DNA from 2 places in the Flavobacterium sp. W20_MBD1_R3 genome. Region 1 is predicted to be linked to the other one. Evidence: riboswitches for the same ligand, from Rfam matches in the RefSeq annotation. Region 1 holds a riboswitch; the other holds the start of a gene.

Region 1 (5,307 bases):
TTGCGCAAGAAGCTTTCGAAGAGAAAAAATGGTCAGATGCGATTTATCATGCTTATGCAGGTTATGTAAATGGCGCAAAAGCTTTATTACTTTCTGAAAATCAAAAAACAAACAATCAAGCTGGAATTATTGATTTGTTTGACACCGTTTTTACCGAAACGAATAAAATAGATTTAAAATCGACTTTAAAAGATAAAGTGTTTCAAATTAATCAAAATGAACCTTCTGAGGAGTTTGCCCAAAAGTACCTTCAAGATGCGATTTCATTTTTTGAAATTATAGAAGACTATAGAACTAAAGATTTAGCGGATGCAAAATAAAATTGAACCAATAGTAACACTAGTAGGTGCGGGTCCAGGTGATCCGGATTTACTGACAATCAAAGGGGCAAAGGCACTTGCTGAGGCCAACGTTGTTTTGTATGACGCTCTGGCAAATGAAGAAATTTTAAGTTATGCTCCCAAAAAAGCAATTAAAATATTCGTTGGTAAACGCAAAGGCTGTCATGAGTATACGCAAGATCAAATCAATCAATTAATTGTAGATAATGCGCTTACTTACGGACATGTAGTTCGGTTAAAAGGTGGCGATCCATTTATTTTTGGTCGAGGCGGTGAGGAAATAGACTTTGTAGAAAGTTTTGGGATACCTACATTTGTAGTGCCTGGAATTTCATCGTCGATTGCCGTTCCCGCTTATCAGGGAATTTCGTTGACCAAAAGAGGTGTTTCGGAAAGTTTTTGGGTAATTACGGGTACAACCTCTGACAGAAAATTATCAAATGATGTGGCTTTAGCAGCACAATCATCCGCAACTGTTGTCATTTTGATGGGTATGAGCAAACTGTCGCAGATTATTGATTTATTCCAAAAAGAATCCAAAGGAGAAACTCCTGTTGCAATTATTCAAAACGGAACTACTGTACACGAGAAAATTGGTGTTGGAACAATCAATACAATTCAACAAGTTGTGGCGGAAAATAAATTAAGTTCGCCTGCGATTATTGTCATTGGGGAAGTGGTCAAAGAAAGCAATAAATTAAAAGGATTTTACGAAGAATTCATAGCCAAAGAAATAAAGTAATTGTGGAAAGGAACGAATTATATCCAATATTTTTAAAATTACACAACCTCAATGTACTTATTGTAGGCGGAGGAAATGTGGGTTTAGAAAAGTTATCATTTCTTTTGAAATCAAGTCCAAATGCCAATGTTGAGGTTGTTGCACCAAAGTTTTTACCAGAACTGGAAAGCTTGGCTGCAAAACATCCTTCGGTTCAATTGACTTTTAGAAAATTCAATCGCTGGATGCTCCGCAAACGCCACATGGTTATTGCTTGCACCGATGATCTGAAAGTGAATAAAAGGATATATGATTTGTCCCGAAAAAGATATTTGATTTGCAATATTGCGGATACGCCGCCATTATGTGATTACTATTTAGGTGGAATTGTAACCAAAGGGAATGTAAAAATTGCTATCTCAACCAATGGGAAATCACCGACAACTGCTAAAAGATTACGGGAGTTTTTTGAAGAAATAATCCCGGACGATATCAATAAAATGGTCGAAAACCTGAATGAATATCGCAAAACGCTAAAAGGGAATTTCGAAGAAAAAGTGCAGAAAATGAACGAAATTACCGAGTCGTTGAAGCATAAAGAACCAAGAGAATAAAATAAAGAATTCGACTGATATTTATCATTTATTTTTGAGAGAATCATTCGTTCCTTTGTGAAAAGAATAAGAAGTAAGAACAAGTATAAAAAAACGCTCCCAAGTCCTTCCAAATAATGGGGTTGGCGGGAAGAATAAAAGAATAAAAAAATGATTCAAACAGACATCCTTATAATAGGAGCCGGACCTACTGGTTTATTTGCCGTTTTTGAAGCGGGATTATTAAAATTGAAATGCCATATTTTAGATGCCTTGCCACAGGCGGGAGGACAATTATCCGAATTATATCCTAAAAAACCAATTTATGATATTCCGGGTTTCCCCGAAGTATTAGCTGGAGATTTAGTGAATAACTTGATGGAACAAATCAAGCAATTCGAACCTGGATTCACGCTTGGAGAACGCGCGGAAACTATTGAAAAACAAGAAGACGGAAGTTTTATAATAACTTCAAACGAGGGAACCCAATTTAATGCTAAAGTTGTTGCTATTGCTGGCGGATTAGGAAGTTTTGAACCTAGAAAACCACTAATTGATGGAATTAATTTCTACGAAAACAAAGGAATTAAATATTTCATAAAAGATCCAGAAGAGTTTAGAAATAAAAGAGTTGTAATTGCTGGTGGAGGAGATTCAGCATTGGACTGGAGTATTTTCTTATCGAATGTTGCTTCTGAGGTGACTTTGATACATCGTAGAAACGAATTCCGTGGCGCCTTAGATTCTGTTGAAAAAGTTCAAGAACTAAAAGACTCGGGAAAAATCCGTATGATTACCCCAGCGGAGGTTGTCGGATTAAATGGTGCAGAACACATTGAATCGATAGTTATCGATGAAAATGGAGCCAACAGAACTATCGATACTGATTATTTCATTCCTCTTTTTGGTTTAACGCCAAAATTAGGTCCCATAGGAAACTGGGGATTAGAAATTGAAAAAAATGCCATCAAAGTAGATAATGCACTGGATTACCAAACCAATATCCCAGGAATTTTTGCCATTGGCGACGTAAATACGTATCCAGGGAAACTTAAATTGATTCTTTGTGGTTTCCATGAAGCCACTTTAATGTGTCAGGCAGCCTATCAAATCATCAATCCAGGTAAAAAATATGTGTTGAAATACACTACAGTTGCTGGTGTTGATGGATTTGACGGAACTCGTAAAGAGGCTCCAAAAGCGGTGGTGAAAGCCATTGTTTAACAACTTACTACAAACTAGTTAAAAAATAAAGCGCTAAAACTTGCAAGTTTTAGCGCTATTTCTTTACTTTGCAGTGTTCATAATTTTATTGAAAGTTATCACGAAAGGCGGAGGGAAAGACCCAACGAAACCTTAGCAACCCTTTATCTTTAAAGAAGGTGCTACATTCTACTTTATACTGAACCAGTTTCTGTATTTAAGATAGATAACACACGAATACTCACTTAGTATTTCTCAAATCTTTTCTTGACAACATATATTTTTAGCCTGCTGAATTAATTTCAGTATCAGGAGCGGACAATTGGCGTTTTTTTGCCAATACTGTTCCCGCTTTCCGTTGCAAACGAAGTTCACTGAACCCCTATGAGAATAGAAATTAAGTGAAGTAATCGGGGCTAAAGAGCTACTATATTGAACTTTTTAAATTATTTAATCCATAAAAAAGCTTTGCGCCTTTGCGTCTTTGCGAGCAAAAAAATAGATATGTCAAGCATTCAAGAAGCCATTAAAAAAAGAATACTCGTACTCGATGGAGCTATGGGAACCATGTTGCAACGCTATAATTTTTCCGAAGAAGATTTTAGAGGCGAACGTTTCAAAGATTTTCCACATTCCTTAAAGGGAAACAATGATTTATTGTCATTGACGCAACCACAATCAATTCGTGCCGTTTACGCCGCTTATTTTGAAGCAGGAGCAGACATTGTAGAAACCAATACGTTCTCAGGAACCACAATTGGAATGGCTGATTACCATCTTGAAGATTTGGTGTATGAACTCAACTACGAATCGGCACGAATTGCCCGTGAAGTAGCCGATGAATTCACAGCCAAAAATCCAGAAAAACCTCGTTTTGTAGCGGGTTCAATAGGACCAACAAACCGTACGGCAAGCATGTCACCAGATGTAAATGATCCTGGCTACAGAGCTGTTACATTTGATGATTTGCGTATTGCTTACAAACAACAAGTAGAAGCGTTGATTGACGGAGGAAGTGATTTGCTTTTAGTAGAAACTATTTTCGACACTCTAAATGCTAAAGCAGCACTTTTTGCCATCGAAGAAGTCAAAGACGAACGCAATATCGATATTCCAATCATGGTTTCCGGAACGATTACGGATGCATCAGGAAGAACACTTTCAGGTCAAACCGTAGAAGCTTTTTTGGTTTCGGTTTCGCACATTCCATTGTTGAGTGTAGGTTTCAATTGCGCTTTAGGAGCTGATTTACTAAAGCCTTATTTGCAAACGTTGTCACAAAATACTTCATTCAATGTATCGGCGCATCCTAATGCAGGATTGCCAAATGCTTTTGGAGAGTACGATGAAACACCAGAACAGATGCAAGCTTTCATCAAAGAATATTTAGACGATAATTTAGTCAATATCATAGGCGGTTGTTGTGGAACAACCCCGGAACATATCAAGTTGATTGCGGATATCGCAAAGGATTATAAACCAAGAGTTTCAACGGCGACGATGTAACCAAGAATGCCAGCGTGAGGGATAGCAGTGAAAAGCCCACAGCCTGACGAAGGAAGAGCGAGGACTTGCAACGAATAGCCCGACCCTTTTTGGGTCACGCCCAAAATAATAATAAGATATACGAAACCTGAACGTTTACTGAAATCGTGAAGGATCAAACAAAATAAAAATGGCACAAGCAGAAACCAGAAGAAACCTTGTATTATCAGGATTAGAGCCTTTGATCATTACGCCGGAAAGCGTATTTGTGAATATTGGAGAACGAACGAATGTTACCGGTTCTAGAAAATTCCTTCGATTAATCAAGGAAGAAAAATACGAAGAAGCACTAAGTATTGCAAAAGAGCAAGTCGAGGGTGGTGCGCAAATCATTGATATTAATATGGATGAAGGAATGCTTGATGGCGAATATGCCATGACAAAATTCCTGAATCTAATTGCTGCTGAACCGGATATTTCCAGAGTGCCAATCATGATTGATAGCTCAAAATGGGATATTATTGAGGCAGGACTAAAAGTGGTGCAAGGAAAAAGTGTGGTAAATTCTATCTCGTTGAAAGAAGGAGAAGAACAATTTATTCATCACGCTAAATTGATTAAGCGCTACGGAGCGGCGGCTATTATCATGGCTTTTGACGAGGTAGGGCAAGCGGATAATTACGATCGTCGAGTAGAAATTTGCAAGCGATCATACGATATTTTGGTAAACAAAGTTGGTTTTCCTCCGCAGGATATCATTTTCGATTTAAATGTTTTTCCAGTAGCAACAGGAATGGAAGAACACCGTCTGAATGCATTGGATTTTTTCAGAGGAACTAAATGGGTAAGAGAAAATCTTCCTCACGCACACATTAGTGGCGGCGTGAGTAATGTTTCGTTTTCGTTTAGAGGAAATGACACGGTCAGGGAGGCGATGCACTCCGTGTTTTTATATCATGCCATC
Region 2 (5,307 bases), on a different contig from region 1:
CTCAAAAATGGTTTTAAACTCGGATGTTGGTTGGTATAAAATCAAAACATTATAATCTTGTACTGTTCTGATTTCTTTTGGTTTAAAAATCGTTACTTTACGCTGTACATTCGATTCAATTGCTCTTTTCATCGCACCTAAATCAGGATGATTAATAGCAGATACGATAGCAATATTTGTTTTTTGGTCAATGACTTCAACCGCAAAATTTTTAGTGTTATTGTACTTATTTTTTTCTTTTTCTTTTGATGATATTGTAGCTTTAAAAACCTGTAATCCTATTTTATCAGCTGGTAAAAGTACGTTTACAGTTGCTGTTTTCTTGGAAGGTGAAAAGGAAATCGATTGTTTACTGAATACCGAATTGCCTTGCGAAATAACAAAATCAGCAGTTATACTTTTGGTTCCTGAATACTGTAAAAAAGCTTCTACAGGATATTTATTCTTATGAAAAGCGTATTTATTAACGTTTAGTTGATTGATTTTGAAATCTAAAAAAGTCATTGTATCGCCTACAATTACTGGATACACTTTATTTACAGCATCAAAACTATAAACGTAGTCATTCCCGGAGGTTTGATTTCCGTCAGTAATTAAAACTGTTGGATACGTTATATTTTTATAAATGCTTTTTAGATTTTTGGCAACAACATCAATATTACTTTGGGTTCCATTAAAATCAAATGTTTCAGTAGGTTCAAAATCATAGGAGAACTGATACGATTGAACATCAAATTTTGCTTGTAAATCAGAGTTCGACTTTATTTTTTTATACAATTCTAATGCTTTTTCATTGGCATTCAAAAAAGAGATAGAACTGGAATTATCAACAACAATTGGCAAAGGAGTTCTTATCGTTTCAAGCGTATTTTTATTTATTATTGGATTAATCAACAATAATAAAATTCCAAAAATGGATAAAAAACGCAAAAAAGCCAAAAACCAACCGACTTTCGATTTGTTTTTGGCTTTATAGAGATATTGAAAAAACGACAAACCACCAGCTATTAGTAATGAAAGCAGTAATAATAGTAGCGTGTTTGTTGTCATATTTTAGCAGTGTTCAGTGTTCAGTATTCAGTTCTCAGCTTCCTGATTACTGGAAACTGCCAACTTTTTAAGTAAGCATTCCTCCACAAACATTCATAACCTGTCCAGTTACATACGCGCTCATATCCGAAGCAAAGAAAAGACACGCATTAGCAACATCTTCTGTCGTTCCGCCACGTTTCAACGGAATTCCGTCTCTCCATCCTTTTACAACATCTTCGTTTAATTTAGCCGTCATTTCCGTTTCTATAAATCCAGGAGCAATTACATTACAACGAATATTACGAGATCCTAATTCTAATGCTACAGATTTAGAAAAACCAATTACTCCCGCTTTAGAAGCTGCATAATTCGTTTGCCCGGCATTTCCTTTTACTCCTACTACTGAACTCATATTGATAATTGAACCAGAACGTTGCTTCAAGAAAGTACGTTGAATAGCTTTAGTCATATTAAAAACCGATTTCAAATTAACATCAATTACTTGATCAAAATCGCCTTCTGACATACGCATCAATAGATTGTCTTTAGTAATTCCGGCGTTGTTTATTAGAATATCAACCGTTCCAAATTCAGCCAAAACCGCGTCTACCAGAGTTTGAGCTTCATTAAAATCAGCGGCATTCGATTGGTATCCTTTGGCTTTAATACCCAGAGCATTCAACTCATTTTCAAGAGCCAAAGCTGATTCTACTGATGAACTATACGTAAAAGCAACATTTGCTCCCTGTTTTGCAAAAACTTCAGCAATTCCTTTTCCAATTCCGCGACTCGCACCAGTAATTATGGCAACTTTTCCTTCTAGTAATTTCATTTTCAGTAATTAATTTAAATTTTATTTGGAGCTATTCCTGCTATCCGCTACAATCTTTTATGACCGCTATCGCTTACATAAAAGGATTTTCACTACTATCAGGGCTATCTTACACTCGTCAAATATAGAATAATTCTCTTTTTAAAAAAAATTTCAAAAGCAAGAACCATCAATATTTTGTTTTTAAATTTTTAAGAATTGCTTTACTAGTTTATCCCAAGATGAACTGTAAATTGCCACCAAGGTAAAAACTAATAAAAACAAATGATACCATGCATTACTAATTAAATCAAAGAAATCTAATTTACCATTAGAAAAACTCAATATTAGTAATATTTGAGCCCCATAAGGTAAAACTCCTTGAACAATGCACGAAAAAATATCCAAAATTGCAGCTGTTTTTTTAGGATTTAAATCATACTCATCATTAATTTCTTTAGCAATTGGTCCCGTAATGACAATAGAAACGGTGTTATTGGCTATTGCTAAATTAGCAAAACCTACCAAAGCGCCAATTCCAGCTTGTGCAGATTTCTTACTTTTAATTCTTTTTTTAATTTGAACTAATAAATACGTTATTCCACCTGCTTTATCTACCATAGCGGCTAAACCTCCCGTAAGCATTGACAATAAGAAAATATCAGTCATACTGGTAAAACCCTCATATATTTTTTGAGTGAACTCCATTAGTGTAAAGGAACCACCAAAATACCCAATGATTCCAGCTAATAAAGTACCAATAAGCAATGTTGAAAAAACATTAACACCTACAACGGCCAATACTATTACTAAAAGATAAGGCACAATTGCAATCCATGAAAAATCATTTTTTTCGATGGCAACGGTCACAATATCGGAGTTTAAACCAAGATAGAAGAAAACAAGAATTGTCAAAATTGCAGCAGGAAAAGCGATAAATAAGTTTATTTTGAATTTGTCTTTTAATTCACACCCTAATGATTGCGTCGCAGCGATTGTAGTATCAGAAATCATAGAAAGATTGTCTCCTAACATCGATCCTCCCAACAAAGCACCAGCGATCAACGGCAATGAAGCGCCACTTCTATCAGCTAAAGCTACTGCTATTGGGCCAATAGCTACAATTGCACCTACTGAAGTACCCGTTGCTGTTGATAAAAAAGAAGCTATCAAGAAAATCCCCAACGGAAAATAAGCAACATCAATAGTATTTATTCCAAGATTTACAACAGCATCAACACCACCCATCGCTTTACTCACCACTGCAAATGCTCCCGCTAATAAGTAAATTAAACACATGGTCATGATTTTACTTTCACCACAACCTGCAATTAACGTAGCAACTTTATCCTCCGTTGAGGCTTTGAATAGTAAAAAAGCTGCAATGATACCAACTACAACCGCTACTGGCGATGGAAAAGCATAAAAATCATTCAAAATGATTCCTGCTCCTAAAAAGGTAAGAATAAAAACAAACAGCGGAATTAATGCAAAGGCACTTCCCTTGTCTTTTGAAAATAAAGTCATAAAAATAATTTAGAATTTAAAATTATGACGAAAAACAAAGCTAAAAATGGGAATGTAAACAACATTTTTTCCAAAGGATTTGGCTTATCGTTTTAGCACCTTGCTTGTTGTTGCAGGTTGCTATCCTAGTGCAGGATTCGTGATAACGGTTGCAAAAGTAACTAATTATTTGTGAAATATTTCAAGTTTAATTCAAAAAAATAATAATACAAAAAAAAGCACTACATAAAAATGTAGTGCAATTTTATTTAATATACTGAAAAACAGTTGTTAACTTTTTAGAAAGCTACGTTCCATTTTGGCAATCTTCCATTTTCATCAAGGAAGTTTTGTAAAACTTGTCCTTCTACAAATGTTGGAATTGCTTTAGTTTTATCATTGAATGTTTCATACCAAACTACTTCTAATGTACTAATATCTTCGATTTTCATTTGTGCTGGCCAAGAATATTTTCTTCCTGTTTTTGCAAATTGGTGTCCTTCTACAATTTTTTCTTTCAAGCCACCATTTTTAATTTTCAAAGTTCCGTTATTTTGAACAGTTCCAGTAGAACCAACCATAATTAACTCTTTTTCATCCCCAACTGAATATACTAGAAATACTCCTGATCCTTCTGATGCGTTGCAAACTTCAGCTAAACTATCTTCTGTCGTAAAGGAAAACTGATTGGTAACTTTGAATTTTTTTAACTCTTTATACATTTTATTTATTTTTAATTTGAATTGGCTTCGGCAAAAAAATACCCCACAAAACCGTGAGGGTCATTATAAACCATTCGTTTATGTTTGTTTTTATTATTTTTAAATCTGAAAAACAGAGCTATTTAATAAAGTGCAAAGATATTTCTTTAATTGAATTTATAATAAAAAAGCCCCACAAATTGTGAGGCTTTTAAAATATTTAATTAGAGTTTAGATTATCCTAAAACTTCTTTTACTTTTTTACCAATTTCAGCGGGAGAATCTACTACGTGAATTCCACATTCTCTCATGATTTGTTTTTTAGCTTCGGCAGTATCGTCAGATCCACCAACGATTGCACCTGCATGTCCCATTGTACGTCCTGCTGGAGCAGTAACTCCTGCAATGAATCCTACAACTGGTTTACGGTTACCATCAGCTTTGATCCAATGAGCAGCATCAGCTTCTAATTGTCCACCAATTTCACCAATCATTACAATACATTCTGTTTCTGGATCGTTCATCAACAATTCAACGGCTTCTTTCGTAGTAGTTCCAATGATTGGGTCTCCACCAATACCAATTGCAGTAGTGATTCCTAATCCTTGTTTTACCACTTGATCCGCAGCTTCGTAAGTTAAAGTTCCCGATTTAGAAACAATCCCAACAGTTCCTTTTTCAAAAACAAAACCTGGCATAATTCCAACTTTAGCTTCACCCGGAGTAATTACACCTGGACAGTTAGGACCTATTAATCTAGAATTTCTTTCTTTAACATAACTGTTTGCTTTTATCATGTCAGCAACAGGAATACCTTCAGTAATTGCAATAATTACTTTTATCCCTGCATCTGCAGCTTCCATTATTGCATCAGCAGCAAAAGCTGGTGGTACAAAAATGATAGTTGTGTCAGCTCCTGCTTGTTCTACAGCATCTTTTACAGTATTAAAAACGGGTCTGTCTAAGTGAGTTGTTCCTCCTTTTCCAGGAGTTACACCACCAACAACGTTAGTACCGTACTCAATCATTTGAGAAGCATGGAAAGTTCCTTCGCTTCCTGTAAAACCTTGAACAATTATTTTGGAATCCTTATTAACTAAAACACTCATGATATATTTTTTATATAGTTTTTTTAAATCGTTATGCAAAAGTATAAAATAGTAAGCACTAATCAATCTTCAGCATTCAGTTTTTTGACACTAAATTAGGATAATTGGCTCATTTGATACCCTCGAAATAGTTTATTGTCTTTTATTT

What was found. A riboswitch is a leader RNA that binds a small molecule or an ion and turns the genes downstream of it on or off. The one in region 1 is predicted to bind S-adenosylmethionine.
Region 2: it holds a riboswitch for S-adenosylmethionine, as region 1 does, so the genes downstream of both, ACEN2F_RS00215 (Na+/H+ antiporter NhaC family protein) here and ACEN2F_RS09015 (homocysteine S-methyltransferase family protein) in region 1, are expected to answer to the same signal.

What each region holds. Positions count from the first base shown of each region.
Region 1 is NZ_JBGQOR010000005.1:40,090-45,396, reverse strand. Features, by position in the region: gene ACEN2F_RS09035 (HEPN domain-containing protein) at 1-320, shown strand, start outside; gene cobA (uroporphyrinogen-III C-methyltransferase) at 310-1,083, shown strand; gene ACEN2F_RS09025 (precorrin-2 dehydrogenase/sirohydrochlorin ferrochelatase family protein) at 1,086-1,676, shown strand; gene ACEN2F_RS09020 (NAD(P)/FAD-dependent oxidoreductase) at 1,827-2,879, shown strand; SAM riboswitch class I at 2,972-3,091, shown strand; gene ACEN2F_RS09015 (homocysteine S-methyltransferase family protein) at 3,363-4,364, shown strand; gene metH (methionine synthase) at 4,534-5,307, shown strand, end outside.
Region 2 is NZ_JBGQOR010000001.1:47,121-52,427, forward strand. Features, by position in the region: gene ACEN2F_RS00205 (hypothetical protein) at 1-1,050, opposite strand, end outside; gene fabG (3-oxoacyl-[acyl-carrier-protein] reductase) at 1,118-1,864, opposite strand; gene ACEN2F_RS00215 (Na+/H+ antiporter NhaC family protein) at 2,048-3,370, opposite strand; SAM-I-IV-variant riboswitch at 3,425-3,521, opposite strand; gene ACEN2F_RS00220 (hypothetical protein) at 3,649-4,071, opposite strand; gene sucD (succinate--CoA ligase subunit alpha) at 4,287-5,159, opposite strand; gene ACEN2F_RS00230 (nuclear transport factor 2 family protein) at 5,255-5,307, opposite strand, start outside.